One region of the Dactylosporangium sp. NPDC000244 genome, then DNA from elsewhere that is predicted to be linked to it. Evidence: riboswitches for the same ligand, from Rfam matches in the RefSeq annotation. Region 1 holds a riboswitch; the other holds the start of a gene.
The links. A riboswitch is a leader RNA that binds a small molecule or an ion and turns the genes downstream of it on or off. The one in region 1 is predicted to bind cobalamin.

Region 2: linked by a shared signal. The riboswitch ahead of cobN (cobaltochelatase subunit CobN) and the one ahead of ABT369_RS48825 (ABC transporter substrate-binding protein) in region 1 are both predicted to bind cobalamin.

The regions. Positions count from the first base shown of each region.
Region 1 covers NZ_JBEPEH010000050.1:369-7,258, reverse strand. Annotated here, with positions in the region: gene ABT369_RS48845 (IucA/IucC family C-terminal-domain containing protein) at 1-413, opposite strand, end outside; gene ABT369_RS48840 (ABC transporter ATP-binding protein) at 410-1,156, opposite strand; gene ABT369_RS48835 (dipeptide/oligopeptide/nickel ABC transporter permease/ATP-binding protein) at 1,143-2,789, opposite strand; gene nikB (nickel ABC transporter permease) at 2,786-3,763, opposite strand; gene ABT369_RS48825 (ABC transporter substrate-binding protein) at 3,748-5,298, opposite strand; cobalamin riboswitch at 5,337-5,516, opposite strand; gene ABT369_RS48820 (SigE family RNA polymerase sigma factor) at 5,647-6,144, shown strand; gene ABT369_RS48815 (hypothetical protein) at 6,141-6,890, shown strand, end outside.
Region 2 covers NZ_JBEPEH010000001.1:78,821-86,543, reverse strand. Annotated here, with positions in the region: gene ABT369_RS00380 (lytic polysaccharide monooxygenase) at 1-300, opposite strand, end outside; gene ABT369_RS00375 (TetR/AcrR family transcriptional regulator) at 510-1,097, opposite strand; gene ABT369_RS00370 (class I SAM-dependent methyltransferase) at 1,148-1,930, shown strand; gene cobN (cobaltochelatase subunit CobN) at 2,008-5,556, opposite strand; cobalamin riboswitch at 5,594-5,729, opposite strand; gene ABT369_RS00360 (ferredoxin-like domain-containing protein) at 5,766-6,821, shown strand; gene ABT369_RS00355 (precorrin-8X methylmutase) at 6,818-7,438, shown strand; gene ABT369_RS00350 (precorrin-2 C(20)-methyltransferase) at 7,435-7,723, shown strand, end outside.

The DNA of each region.
Region 1 (6,890 bases):
GTGATGCGGTGCCACGCGTCGATCGCCGGGGCGAAGTTCTCGTCCAGCATGCGCTCGACGAGCCAGTCCGTCGTCGTGTCGTCGCGGGGCCGGTCGCCGGCCGCATCACCGGCGAACGCGGCGTTGTCGAGCCGGCCGCCGTCGATGTGGATCCAGGTGCCGGCGGCCGCCGCGTCGACGATGCGGTCCTCGAGGAAGCAGCGGGCGAGGACGGGGCCGGTGACCTGGTTGACGTACTGGCAGAACAGCAGCGACGCGGCCGCGACGAGATGGCCGGTGTCCCGGGCGCGGGCGTGGTCCGCGACCAGCTCGTGCAGCATCGGGCCGGTCAGGACCGTCGCATGGTGCCAGCCGGGTCCCTCGGGCACCCCGCGGGGTGCGGTGAACCGGGCACCGAGTTGCGGCCTGCTCATGCCGGGCCGTACTTCAGGGTCGGGGTGTCGGCGACCAGATCGCGGCTGTGCGGGTGGACCGGGTTCGCGAGCAGGTCGGCGGTGGCGGCCTCCTCGACGATCCGGCCGTGGTGCAGCACGATGACGCGGGTGCACAGCGCGGCGACGGCGACGAGGTCGTGGGAGATGAACAGGTAGCCCAGCCCCTCGGTGCGGTGCAGTTCGGCGAGCAGGTCGCGGATCTGTGCCTGCACCGGCAGGTCGAGTGCGGACAGCGGCTCGTCGAGCACCAGCAGCTTCGGCCGGGGTACCAGGGCGCGGGCGATGCAGACCCGTTGGCACTGGCCGGTGCTCAGCTCGTGCGGGTACCGGTGCCGGAGTGCGGGATCGAGCCCGACCCGCTCGAACAGCTCGGCCGCGGTCCGGCCGCCGGGGAAGTTGCGGGCGGGTTCGCCGACGCTGCGCCCGGCCGTCCACCGTGGATTGAGGGCGGCCCGCGGGTCCTGCTGGACGAGCTGGATGTCGCGGCGCCAGCGGCGCTCCCGGCCGGTGTGCCACAGCGAGCGGCGGATCGGCAGGTCGTTCCAGCGCAGGGTGCCGGTCGTCGGCCGGACCTGTCCCACGACGCACTGACCGACGGTGGTCTTGCCCGCGCCGGAGGCGCCGACGAGGGCGACGGTCTCCCCCGCCGCGACCGTGAACGTGATGCCGGCCAGCACCTGCCGCCGGCCGTACACTTTGGACAGTCCGTCAACGCGCAGCATCGACGAGCCTCCGGGTGTACGGGTCCGCGGGTGCGGCGAAGACGTCCGCGGCGCTGCCCTGTTCGACCAGCCGCCCCTCGCGCAGGACGGCGACCCGGTCCGCGACCTGCGACACCAGCCGCAGGTCGTGGGAGATGAACAGCATGCCGATGCCGAGGGTGCGGCGCAGCTCGGCGAGCTCGGTCAGGATGCGGGCCTGGGTGCTCACGTCGAGGGCGGTGGTCGGCTCGTCGCAGATCAGCAGCCGGGGCCGGTTGATGACGGCGATGGCGATGCAGACCCGTTGCCGCATGCCGCCGGAGAGCTGGTGCGGGTACGCCCGCAGCAGCTCCGGGTCGAGCTGGACCCGCTCGAGGGTTTCGGCCGCGCGCCGCCTGGCCTCGGCCCGGGAGACGCGATGGTGGGCGCGGACGGTCTCGGTGAGCTGGGTGCCGATGGTCAGGACCGGGTTGAGGGCCGTGAGCGGGTCCTGCGTGATCAGGCTGACGTGCCGGCCGCGCACGCGGCGCCAGTCGGCGTCGGTCCAGCCGCCGGTGTCCGCGCCGAAGAGGGTCAGGCCGCCGGACACCGCCAGTGGCGGGCGGAGCAGGCCGAGCAGGGCTCCGGCGAGCGTCGACTTGCCGGAGCCGCTCTCACCGACGAGGCCGAGGCACTCTCCCGCGCGCAGTTCGATGGTGACGCCGTCGAGGATGCGGGTCTCGCCGGCGTCGACCGTGAGCTCGCCGAGGCGGGCCAGGACCGGCTCGTCCAGCGCGAGGACCGGCCGGGTGGTCCGGCGGCCGCGGGGGGCCGGCAGCCGCGGGCGGCGGGGTTCGAGGGCGTCGCGGACGGCGTCGCCGAGGTAGGTGACGGCGATGACGACGGCGACGATCGCCAGGCCCGGCGCGAGGAACATCCACGGCGCGTCCTCCACGAAGCCGCGCGCCTCGTTGAGCATGGCTCCCCACTCCGGGTCCGGCGGCCGCACGCCCAGGCCCAGGAACGACAGGCCGGCGATGGCGATGACGACCTCGCCGACGTCGACCATCGCGAGGATCAGGACCGGCCCGGCGAGCCCGCCCAGCACGTGCGTGCCGACGATCCTCCAGTGCGGGGTGCCGGCGATCCGGGCCGCGGCGACGTACGGCTCGTCGCGCAGTTGCAGCGCGTAGCCGCGAACGACACGGGCGTAGCCCGGCCACGACACGACGGTGACGGCGAGCACCAGCCCGGCGAGGCCGGCGTCGAGCAGCGCGGCGACCGCGATCGCCAGGATGAGCCGCGGGAACGCCAGCAGCACGTCGACGATCCGGGTGACGACCAGGTCGAGCCAGCCGCCGAGATAGCCGGCCGCCGCGCCGACGAGCGTGCCGGCGACCACGGTGACGGCGACGGTGACCGCCGCGGTCGCCAGGGAGGCCCGTCCGCCGAACAGCACGCGGGCGAGCAGGTCACGGCCGTAGTTGTCGGTACCGAACGGGTGGGCCGCGGAAGGCGGCAGCGACGCGTCGAGGTAGTCGACGGCGGTCGGGTCGGCGCCGGTCAGCCACGGCGCGGCGGCGACCGCCGCGACCACCACGGCGAGGACGAGCAGCAGCAGACCGGCCGGCCGGTCCTGACGCGGGACGGCCAGGAGGCGGTGCAGGGTCCTCACGCGGCCCCCTCGACGCGCACGCGCGGGTCGATCAGCCGGTAGCCCAGGTCGACGACGAGGTTGACCAGCACGTAGGCGAGGGCCATGGCGAGCGTGAACGCCTGGATGACCGGGTAGTCCCGGCCGGTGATGGAGTCCACGACGTACCGGCCGATCCCCGGCCAGGAGAAGACGGTCTCCACGACGACGGCCCCGCCGAGCAGCCCGGACACGATGAGCCCGGCGTTGGTGAACACCGGCAGCAGTGCGTTGCGCAGGGCGTGGCGGAGCACGATGAGCCGCCACGGCAGGCCCTTGGCCTCGGCCGCGGCCACGTACGGCTGGGACAGGGCGTCGAGCAGGCCGGCCCGCAGCAGCCGGGAGACCGCGGCGGCGAGGCCGAGGCCGAGGGTCACGGCCGGCAGGACCAGGTGCGCCGGGGTGCCCCGGCCGTAGGTCGGCAGCCAGCCGAGCGCGACGGAGAACGCGTACATGAGCAGCAGCCCGAGCAGGAAGCCGGGGACCGACACGCCCAGCAGCGTCAGCAGGCGGGCGACGCGATCGGCGGCGCGGCCGTGCCACACGGCACCGGCGATTCCGGCCGGTACCGCCACCACGACCATGACCACCAGGGCCGCTGCGGCGAGCTCGAGCGTCGCGGGCAGCCGCATCGCCAGCTCGTCCGTGACCGGTGCGCCGCTGCGCAGCGACGTCCCGAGGTTGCCGGACAGGACGTCGCCGAGCCAGTCCGCGTACTGCACCGGGTACGGCCGGTCGAGGCCGAGGTCCTGGCGCAACGTGGCCAGGTCCTCCTCGAGCCGGCTGATGTCGGCGCCGGGCTCCACCATGGACAGCAGGATGGCGTGGCTCGGGTCGCCGGGGATCAGCCGGACCATCGTGAACAGCACGATCGAGATGCCGAGCAGGACGGGCACCGTCGCGGCGAGCCGCACGGCGAGATAGCGCAGCATCGCGCCGGCTACCGGGCCAGCCACATGCCGGGCAGGATGCGCCGCGACAGGTTCGGGTCGACGCCGCGGACCCGCGGGGTGTAGGCCGCGCCCCACTGCGTCGAGGCGTACAGGTACACCAGCGCGACGTCGTCGAGCAGAATCCGCTGCGCCTGCTGGGCCAGGTCGGCCTGCTTCGCCGGGTCGAACTCGGTGCCCAGCTGGTCGATGAGGGCGTCGACCCGCGGGTTGCTGTAGCCGCCGTAGTTGGATACGACGCCGGTGCGGTAGAACGCGCGCAGCTGCCCGGCGATGTCCCCGGTGGCCGAGCCGCACGAGCAGTAGGTGGCGATCTCGAAGTTGCCGTCGAGCATCATCTGGTTCGAGGCGGTCGTCTCCACGGGAGCCAGCTCGGTGGAGATGCCGGCCTTCTTCCACTGGCTCTGCAGCGCGATCGCCAGCGGCTGGAACACCGTGTATGTCAAGATCTTGAAGTGCAGGCGGGTGCCGTTCTTCGCCCGTACCCCGTCGGGGCCGGGCAGCCAGCCGGCGGCGTCGAGCAGCCCGGCCGCCTTGGTCACGTCGGTCGCGGTTGCGGTGCCGATCGCGTACGGCAGTCCGGCCGGGAAGTGCCCGGTGGCCGCCTTGGCGTAGCCGTGGTTGAGCCCGTCGACCAGTTCCTTGCGGTCCGCGGCCAGGTCGAGCGCCTGCCGGACCGCCTTGTCCCGCAGCGCGGGGACCTTCTTCGTGTTCAGCCAGATGTTCCTGGTGGTGGGCGCCGGGGAGTACACGGTGAACTTCGTGCCGGACTTCTCGTACTGCAGGCGCTGGTCGATCTCGACGTTGAACTCCGCGTCGGCGTCGCCGGAGCGCAGCGCGAGCATCCGCGCCTGCGCGTCGGTGCCCAGCCGCGCCTCGATCCGCTTGAGCTTGACGCCGCCCTCGGGCTTGTCCCAGTAGTCGGGGTTCGCCTCGGCGATCAGCGTCTCGCCGGGCACGAACCGGACCGGCTTCATGAACCCGGTCAGATCGGGGTTGCGGTTGAAGTCGTCGCCGCGGCGGTCGGCCTCGGCGGCGTTGTGGATGCCGTACGTCGTGAGCCGGAACGCCAGCCCCGGGTCCGGGGTCTTCGTGGTGACCCGCAGCGTCGTGGCGTCGACGGCGGCGAACTCCATCGCGCCGAGGATCGACTTGGCGCGGGTGTTCTTCGCCTTGTGCCGCTCCAGCGACGCCCGCACCGCGGCGGCGTCCACCGGCGCCCCGCTCCAGAACTTCACGCCGCTGCGGAGGGTGAACTCCCAGGTCGTCGGGGTGACGGACTTCCAGGCGGTGGCCAGGCCGGGCCGCAGCGTCGCGTCGTCGTTCTGCACGACGAGGGACTCGGCGAGGCCGTTCTCGAGGATCCGCTGCGCGTCGATGTGGATCGGGTCGAGCGAGCGCGGCATGTTCACGGTCAGGAACTGCAGCGTCTGCTCGGCCGCCGGCTCGCCGGACGTCGCCGCCGGAGCACTCGCGCCGCAACCGGACAGGAACAGGGAGATGGCGACGGCAAGTGCCGCCGCACGGGAAAAGGACCGCATGCGGGAGTTCCGCCTTCCAGCACCTCGTGGACGGTGGTGTACACGTACGTGCCGTGGCCGGTCTCCTGGCTGACGGGAGGCGCGTTCCCGGCCGGCCTTCCCAGGCATCGCTGCCCAGTGACCCCACGAGGGTGAAGGCCGGGAACTCCCGATCACAGTGGCGAGGGCCGCGCCGGCATCACACCGGCTTCCCGATCACCACGGCCCCGGCAGCCTAAGGCGGTCGTCGCGGTCCCGACAAGGAAGATCCAGCATGAAACTGCCCACAGCGCGCCGGCCGCCCTCGCCGTTGCCGGAACGGTCCCGTGCAACGAACGCCGGGGGTGGCTTCGTGAACGGGGTGTGCAGGTGACGTTCGAGGAATTCCTCGCCGCCCGGTTGCCCGCCCTCACGCGGTACGCCACGGCGCTCGCCGGTGATCCCGACGCCGGCGCCGACGTGCTGCAGGACGTGCTCGTGAAGGCGCAGCCCCGGTGGTCGAAGATCGCTGAACTGGAGTCCCCGGAGGCGTACGTCCGGCGGATGGTCATCAACGAGCTGACCTCGGCTCGAAGACAGCTCGCGGCGCGGCTGCGCCGGGAGCGCGTGCACCAAGCCGCCGAGCCGGCCGCGGCCGACGGCCATGACGAGCGGATCGCGCAGCGGGACGCGCTGGTCCGGCTCATCCGCGACCTTCCCGCGCGCCAGCGGATCGTGATCGTGCTGCGGTACCTCGAGGACATGGCCGACGCCGACATCGCCGTGCTCATGGGCTGCTCGATCGTCACCGTCCGCACCCAGGCCATGCGTGGCCTGGCCACCCTGCGCGCAGTACTGCCCCAACCCAGCCTTGAGGAGCAACGATGAGCTACGAGGACGACGCGATCCGCGGCGCGATCGCCACCATCGCCGACCGGGCCCACGCACCGCAGCGCATCACGGCGGCGCTCGACGCGCGGACGCGGGTCATGCGCCAGCGCCGCCTGGTGCTGCGCGCCGCCGGGGCCGCGGTGGCGGTGGCGGCGGTCGGAGGCGGCCTGGAGGTGTACCGCTCGGTGGCCGGGCCCGGGCGGCCCGGGGAGCCCGGCTCCCCGAAGGCCCCCGGCGGCTTCCCGAAGGTCGCGGGCGGCCCGGGCGGCGGCTGGCTGGAGGCCACGGCGACCTGGCGCCCCGGGTTCCTGCCCGACGGCTACGGCCAGGTGATGGCCTCGGTCCTGGTGTCCGGCGGCGCCGCGGCCGCCACGAGCCGCGGCTGGGCCCCCGCGCCGGGCACCGGCACCACGGGCGCGACCGTGACCCTGATCATCGGCGACGACGGCCCGCCCCGTCACACCGGGGGAACCGTGTCGATCAACGGCGTCGAGGCCGAGGTGCTGGACCGCATCGAGGGCGCGTCCGGCGTGACGTGGGTGCCGGCGGGCGGTCAGCGGCTGACGGTGATCGTGACCGGCTCGGACCGCACGGTGGAGCGCGACATGGCGGTCGCGGTGGCCGAGTCCCTGCGCCCGGACTCGACGAAGATCGCGGTGGGCCCGCGGCTCGGCTTCCTGCCGGACCCGTTCACGTCGGGGTCGTGGTGGTACACGGCGCGCGCCGACGGGACCGCCTGGTCC
Region 2 (7,723 bases), on a different contig from region 1:
GGGGATGGCGGCCTGGTGGTTGCCGGCGACGCCCTCGCGGTAGAGGCCGTTCCAGTTCCACATCGTGTTCGGGTTGGCCTGCCAGGCCTGGGCGCACATCGGGTCGGTGTCGGCCATGTGCGGGTTCTGGAAGTCGGAGCCCCAGCGGGCCCAGCAGCCGTAGTTGCGGGACGGGGGATCGGTGAGCGAGCCGTGCGCGGCGGCCGGGGTGGGCCGGTCGAGCACGGTCAGGCCCAGGGCGGCGGTGACCACGACGAGGGCCCCGACCGCGAGGCGCCGGGCGGTCGATGAAAGTTGCATCGGTACTCCTCGGGGGTGCGCTGCCGCCGTCGCGCATCCGGGCGCGGCGGCGACGCGGCTGACATTCGGACGGACCATGTCAACGCGCGCGGCTCCCGCCGGGCAGGGTAGCCGGTTAAACGAGGAATGTGAATATCTGTGGGGGCCGGTTCACCCGGGGACCAGGTCGAGGTCCGGGGATGGCCCGGTGCGGTCGGCGAAGAGCAGGTTCACCCGGGGACCAGGTCGAGCACGCCGCGGACCGTGCGCTCGACCGCCGCGCGGTCCGGGGTCGGCCCGGTGCGGTCGGCGAAGAGCAGGTGCGCGGAGCCGATGAGCATCGCGCCCAGGGTCTGCGGGTCGGCGCCGGGCGCGAGGCGGCCCAGGTCGCGCTCGGCGGCCAGGTAGTCGCCGAGCATGACGGCGGCGTCGGTGAGCACCGGCACGCCGGCCGGCCAGGTCTCGCGCAGCCGCGCGCGCAGCTCGTCGCGGAAGGTGATCAGGGCGACGATGGCGACCGCGACCGAGCCGAAGACGCCGATGAGGGCGTCGGCCACGTTGCCGGCGACGGTGCCGCCGCCCGCCGCGGACCGCAGCGCCTCGGCCTGCGGCGCCATGCGGTGCGCGCGGTCGAGCACGAACTCGGCCAGGAACGCGTCGAAGTCGGCGAAGTGCTTGTGCAGGACGCCCTTGGCGACCGCCGCCTCGGTCGTCACCGCGCGGCTGGTCAGGCCGCTCGGGCCGTCGCGCAGCAGGATGCGGTCGGCGGCGGCGAACAGCTGCTCGCGGACGTCGCGGATGGCCACCCCGGTCGGCACGTGTGCAACCCTCCATTGCCTAGTGGGCACTTGCCCATTAAGGTGGGCGCATGCCCACTCTACCGTCATCCGAGCACTCACATGAGCAGCGGGCGGTCGCGGAGTCCTTCGGCGCCGACGCCGAGCGCTACAACCGCGCCCGCCCCGGCTACCCCGCCGCGCTGATCGAGCGCATCCTCGCCGGCAGCCCCGGCCGGACGGTGCTCGACGTCGGCTGCGGCACCGGGATCGTCGCGCGGCAGCTGCAGGCCGCCGGGTGCTCGGTGCTCGGCGTCGACCCCGACCCGCGCATGGCCGAGGTGGCGCGCCGGCAGGGGCTCGAGGTCGAGGTGGCGAGGATCGAGGCGTGGGACCCGGCCGGGCGCGCCTTCGACGCCGTCGTCGCCGGGCAGACCTGGCACTGGGTCGAGCCGGTCGGGGGCGCGGCCACGGCGGCGCGGGCACTGCGGCCGGGCGGGCTGCTCGCGCTGTTCTGGAACGGCGTCGAGCCGCCGCCGGAGGTCGCCGAGGCGACCGGGGACGCCTTGCGCGAACACATCCCGGTGCCGGGCCGGTTCTCGTTCGGCGGCGAGGCGTACCGCCCCCTCGCCGACCGGGCCGCCGAGGGCATGCGGACGGCGGGCGGGTTCGGCGAGCCGGAGCCGTGGACGTTCCCGTGGCGGCGCGACTACACCCGCGACGAATGGCTCGAGCAGGTCTCCACCTCCGGCGGCGTGAACCGGCTCCCGGCCGAGACCCTCGCCGGCGTCCTGGCAAAGGTGGGCCGGGCGATCCCCGACGCGTTCCCGGTCGTCTACAGCACCGTCGCGGTCGCGGCCCGCCGAAGCAGCTAGCGGTCGCGGCCCGCCGAAGCAGCTAGCGGTCGCGGCCCGCCGAAGCAGCTAACGGTCGCGGCCCCGGCGAGGCTGGGCTACACGTCCTCGAGGTCGCCCTCCGTCTGGAGGTACACCTCGCGCAGACCGTCCAGAGTGGACTGCTCGGGGTGCTCCCACAGGCCCCGGTCGGCCGCCTCCAGCAGCCGCTCGGCGATCCCGTGCAGCGCCCAGGGGTTCGACTCGGTCAGGAACTTGTGGTTGTCCGGGTCGAACACGTAGGACTCGGCCAGCTTCTCGTACATCCAGTCGGCCACGACCCCGGCGGTGGCGTCGAAGCCGAAGAGGTAGTCGACGGTGGCCGCGAGCTCGAACGCGCCCTTGTAGCCGTGCCGGCGCATCGCCGCGAGCCAGCGCGGGTTGACGACCCGGGCCCGGAACACCCGCGCGGTCTCCTCGCTCAGCGTCCGGGTGCGCACGGCGTCCGGGTTCGTGCTGTCGCCGACGTACGCCGCGGGCGCCTTCCCGGTGAGGGCGCGCACGGTCGCCACCATGCCGCCGTGGTACTGGAAGTAGTCGTCCGAGTCCGCGATGTCGTGCTCGCGCGTGTCGGTGTTCTTGACCGCGACGCTGATCCGCTTGTACGCGCCCTCCATGTCGGCCCGCGCCTCGATCCCGTCGACGCCGCGGCCGTACGCGTAGCCGCCCCAGACCGCGTAGACCTCGGCGAGGTCGCGGTCGTCGCGCCAGTTCCGGCTGTCGATGAGCGGGAGGATGCCGGCCCCGTAGGCGCCCGGCTTGGAGCCGAACACGCGCAGCGAGGCCCGGCGCGCGTCGCCGTGCTCGGCGACGTCGGCCTCGATGTGCGCCTTGACGAAGTTCTCCTCCGGCGACTCCCCCGGGGCCGAGGCCGCGAGCTGGACGGCGTCGTCGAGCAGGGCGACCACGTGCGGGAAGGCGTCGCGGAAGAAGCCGGAGATGCGCATGGTCACGTCGATGCGCGGGCGGCCCAGCTCGGCGAGGTCGATCAGCTCCAGGCGGGTGACCCGGCGCGAGGCCTCGTCCCAGACCGGGCGTACCCCGAGCAGCGCCAGGGCCTCGGCGATGTCGTCGCCGGCGGTGCGCATGGCGCTGGTGCCCCACATCGACAGCCCGACGGAGCGGGGCCAGTCGCCGTGGTCGGCCCGGTACCGCGTGAGCAGCGAATCGGCCATCGCCTGCCCGGTCTCCCAGGCCAGTCGCGAGGGGACGGCCTTGGGGTCCACGGAGTAGAAGTTGCGCCCGGTCGGCAGCACGTTGATGAGCCCGCGCAGCGGGGACCCGCTCGGCCCGGCGGGCACGTAGCCGCCGTCGAGCGCGTGCAGCACCATCGTCAGCTCGTCGGTGGTGCGGGCCAGGCGCGGCACGATCTCCTCGGCAGCGAAGCGCAGGACACGTACGACATCCGGATTGTCGGAAATATCCGACAAATCGGAGACAGCCCAATCGCGAGCTTCCATCGCCGCGACAAGCGCGCGGGCGCGCGACTCGACGTCGTCGACCGCAGCCCGATCCACAGTGGACTCATCGTGCCCCAGTGCCTCGCGCAGGCCGGGCAGGGCCGCCACCTGGCCGCCCCACATCTGGCGGGCCCGCAGCATCGCCAGCACCAGGTCGATCCGCGCCTCGCCGGAGGGGGCCTGGCCGAGCACGTGCAGGCCGTCGCGGATCTGCACGTCCTTGACCTCGCACAGCCAGCCGTCGACGTGCAGCAGGAAGTCGTCGAACTCGGCGTCGTGCGGCCGGTCGTCCAGGCCCAGGTCGTGGTCGAGCTTCGCGGCCTGGATGAGCGTCCAGATCTGGGCCCGGATCGCCGGCAGCTTGGCCGGGTCGAGCGCGGCGATGTTCGCGTGCTCGTCGAGCAGCTGTTCGAGGCGGGCGATGTCGCCGTAGGTGTCCGCCCGGGCCATCGGCGGCACCAGGTGGTCGACGAGCGTGGCATGGGCGCGGCGCTTGGCCTGGGTGCCCTCGCCGGGGTCGTTGACGAGGAACGGGTAGATGAGCGGCAGGTTGCCCAGGGCCGCGTCCGCGCCGCAGCCGGCCGACAGCCCGACCGTCTTGCCCGGCAGCCACTCGAGGTTGCCGTGCTTGCCGACGTGCACGACGGCGTGGGCGCCGAAGGAGTCGGCGAGCCAGCGGTAGGCGGCGAGATAGTGGTGCGACGGCGGCAGGTCCGGGTCGTGGTAGATGGCCACCGGGTTCTCGCCGAACCCGCGCGGCGGCTGCACCATCACCACGACGTTGCCCCGCCGCAGCGCGGCGAGCACGATGTCGCCGTTGTCCGGGTCCACGAACAGCTCGCCCGGGGCCGGGCCCCAGTGCTGCTCCATCCCGGCGCGCAGGTCCTCCGGCAGCGTCTCGAAGAACGCCCGGTAGCGCTCGGCCGGAATCCGCACCGGGTTGCCGCGCAGTTGCTCCTCGGTGAGCCAGTTGACGTCCTGGCCGCCGGCCGCGATGAGCTCGTGGATGAGCGCGTCGCCGTCGGACGGGAAGCCCTCGCCGAGGTCGTAGCCGCGCTCGGCCAGCGCGGCCAGCAGCCGCACGACGCTCGCGGGCGTGTCGAGGCCGACGGCGTTGCCGATCCGCGAGTGCTTCGTCGGGTACGCGCTGAGCATCACCACGATCCGCTTGTCCGCGTTCGCCAGGCCCCGCAGGCGCGCGTGGGCCGCGGCGATCCCCGCCACCCGGCCCGCCCGCTCGGGATCGGCGACGTAGACGGTGAGGCCGTCCTCGTCGATCTCCTTGAACGAGAACGGCACCGTGATGAGCCGCCCGTCGAACTCCGGGATGGCGACCTGGGTCGCGGTGTCCAGCGGCGAGAGCCCGTCGTCGTTACCGTCCCACGTCTCGCGGCTGCTGGTCAGGCACAGGCCCTGCAGGATCGGCACGTCCAGGGCGGCGAGCGCGCCCACGTCCCAGGCCTCGTCCTCGCCGCCGGCCTGCGCGTCGGCCGGGCGGGTGCCGCCGGCCGCGAGCACGGTCACGATGAGCGCGTCGGCCCGGCCCAGGGTGCCGAGCAGCTCGGGCGGGGCGGTGCGCAGGGAGGCGGCGAAGACCGGCAGGGGCCGTACACCTTCCGCCTCCAGCGCGGCGCAGAGGCCCTCGACGAACGCGGTGTTCCCGGCGACGTGGTGGGCCCGGTAGTAGATGACGGCGACCGTCGGCCCGTCCACCGGCGCGGCCTCGCGGTCCAGCACGCCCCACGCGGGGGTCTCGACCGGGGCGGCGAAGCCGTGGCCGGTGAGCAGGACGGTGTCGCAGAGGAAGCGGTGCAGCTCGGCGAGGTTGGCGGCGCCGCCGAAGGCCAGGTAGGCGTGGGCCTGCGCGGCGAGGCCGGCCGGGACCGTGGAGTGGCTCATGAGCTCGGCGTCGGGGGCCTGTTCGCCGCCGAGGACGACCACCGGGAGCCCGGTCGCCAGGAGCGCGTCGAAGCCCTCCTGCCAGTCGCGGTACCCCCCGAGGAACCGCACCACGACCAGCTCCGCGCCCTCGGCGAGCCCCGGCAGGTCCTCGACCGCCGTGCGCGAGGGGTTGGCCAGGCGCCACGCGGCACCACTGGCCCGGGCGCTGAGCAGGTCGGTGTCGGACGTCGACAACAGCAGGATCACGCCGGGTCCTCCCTCGGGGTCCGCGCCCCAAGACGGTGGGATGGGTCCGGCGGCGGAGAGTATCCTGGCTTGCCGGAAATCGTCTCTCCGGTTCACAGTGGCGGGACCGTCCCGGATTCGCACCGGGTTCCTCCACGTCGCCGTTGCACAGCGCCGTCAACTCTTCAGGACGAGCGTGTGTGCCGTCAAGCGCAGGTAGTATCCGCCGCGTGCAGGCTCCCAGCGGACGCGACGCCCCCGACCGGTGCCCCGGCGCCGTGCAGGTCCACGCGGCCGCCGACGGCGGGCTGGCGCGCGTCCGGCTGCCCGGCGGGCGGCTCACCGCCGCGGGGCTGACGGTCCTGCGCACCGCCGCGGCCGAGCTCGGCGATCCGGCGCTGGAGCTCACCTCGCGCGGAAACGTGCAGGTCAGGGCGTTGAGGCCGGGGGCCGAGCACGAGCTCGCGGCCCGGCTCACCGACGCCGGGCTGCTGCCGTCGGCCACCCACGAGCGGGTCCGCAACATCGTCGCCAGCCCGCTGAGCGCGGCCGTGCGCCCCCTGGTCGCGGCGTTCGACGCGCTGCTGTGCGCCACGCCGGCCCTCGCGGGGCTGCCGGGCCGGTTCCTGGCCACCGTCGACGACGGCCGCGGGGACGTGACGCCGCTGCTCGGCGACGTGGGCCTGCACGGTTCCCGGCTGACCCTGGCCGGTCGCCCCACCGCGCGGCACGGCGGCCCTGAGCTGCTCGTTTGCGCCGCCGAGGCGTTCCTGGCCGAGCGCGCCGCGCAGGCCTCGAGGGCGTGGCGGCTGGCCGAGCTGGACGACGGCCCGGCGCGCGTCGCCGCGCGGCTGGGCACCACCGTCTCGGACATTCCGCTCACCCGGCTGGACCCGCCCGAGCCCGGCATCCATGGCTCGTCCGCCGTGCTCGCCGTGCCGCTCGGACTGCTCACGCCGGCCCAGTCCGCGGCGCTGGCCGGAGAGATCATCGTCACGCCATGGCGCACCGTGGTCGTGCCCACATCGACGATGCCGCAAGCTGTGGCGTCCGGGCTCGTCGCGGACCCGGCCTCGCCGTGGGCCGGGGTGACGGCGTGCGCGGGCCGGCCGGGGTGTGCCAAGGCGCTCGCCGACGTTCGCGCGGACGCCCGGGCCTCGGTGCTCGCGGGCTCCTCGGAGCCGGCGCACTGGGTGGGCTGCGAGCGGCGCTGTGGCGCACCGAAGGGAAGGCACGTGGAGATGTTGGCGACGGCGTCCGGCTACCAGCGCAGCGTGCGCGGATGAGCGACTACATCCGCGACGGCGCCGAGATCTACCGGCGCTCGTTCGCGACCATCCGGGCCGAGGCCGACCTGTCCGGGCTGCCGGCCGACGTCGCCCAGGTGACGGTCCGCATGATCCACGCCTGCGGCATGGTCGACCTCCCCGCCGACGTCGGCTACTCCCCCGGCGTGGTCGCGGCCGCGCGCGCCGCGCTGCGGTCGGGCGCGCCGATCCTGTGCGACGCCGAGATGGTCGCGTCGGGGGTGACCCGGGCGCGGCTGCCCCGCGACAACGAGGTCGTGTGCACGCTGCGCGATCCGGCGGTACCGGCGCTGGCCTCGACCCTGGGCAACACGCGCAGCGCGGCCGCGCTCGAACTGTGGCGGGGCCGCATCGACGGCGCCGTCGTGGCCGTCGGCAACGCGCCCACCGCCCTGTTCCGGCTGCTGGAGATGGTCGCTGAGGGGGCCGGCACGCCCGCCGCGGTGATCGGCATCCCGGTCGGGTTCATCGGCGCCGCCGAGTCGAAGGCGGCCCTGGCCGAGTCCGGCCTCGAGCACCTCGTGGTGCACGGCCGCCGGGGCGGCAGCGCGATGACGGCCGCCGCCGTCAACGCCATCGCGAGCGAGAAGGAATGATCACGGTGGAGACTGGGCGGCTGTACGGGGTGGGCCTCGGCCCCGGCGACCCGGAGCTGATGACGGTCAAGGCGGCCCGGCTCGTCGCGGCCGCGCCCGTCGTCGCCTATCACAGCGCCCGCCACGGCCGCAGCATCGCCCGCGCGATCGCCGCGCCCTACCTGCGCCCGGAGCAGGTCGAGGAGGCCCTGGTCTACCCGGTGACGACCGAGGACACGCCCGACTACCGGGGCGTGATCGAGGAGCACTACGACGCGTGGGCGGCGCGGCTGGCCGTCCACCTCG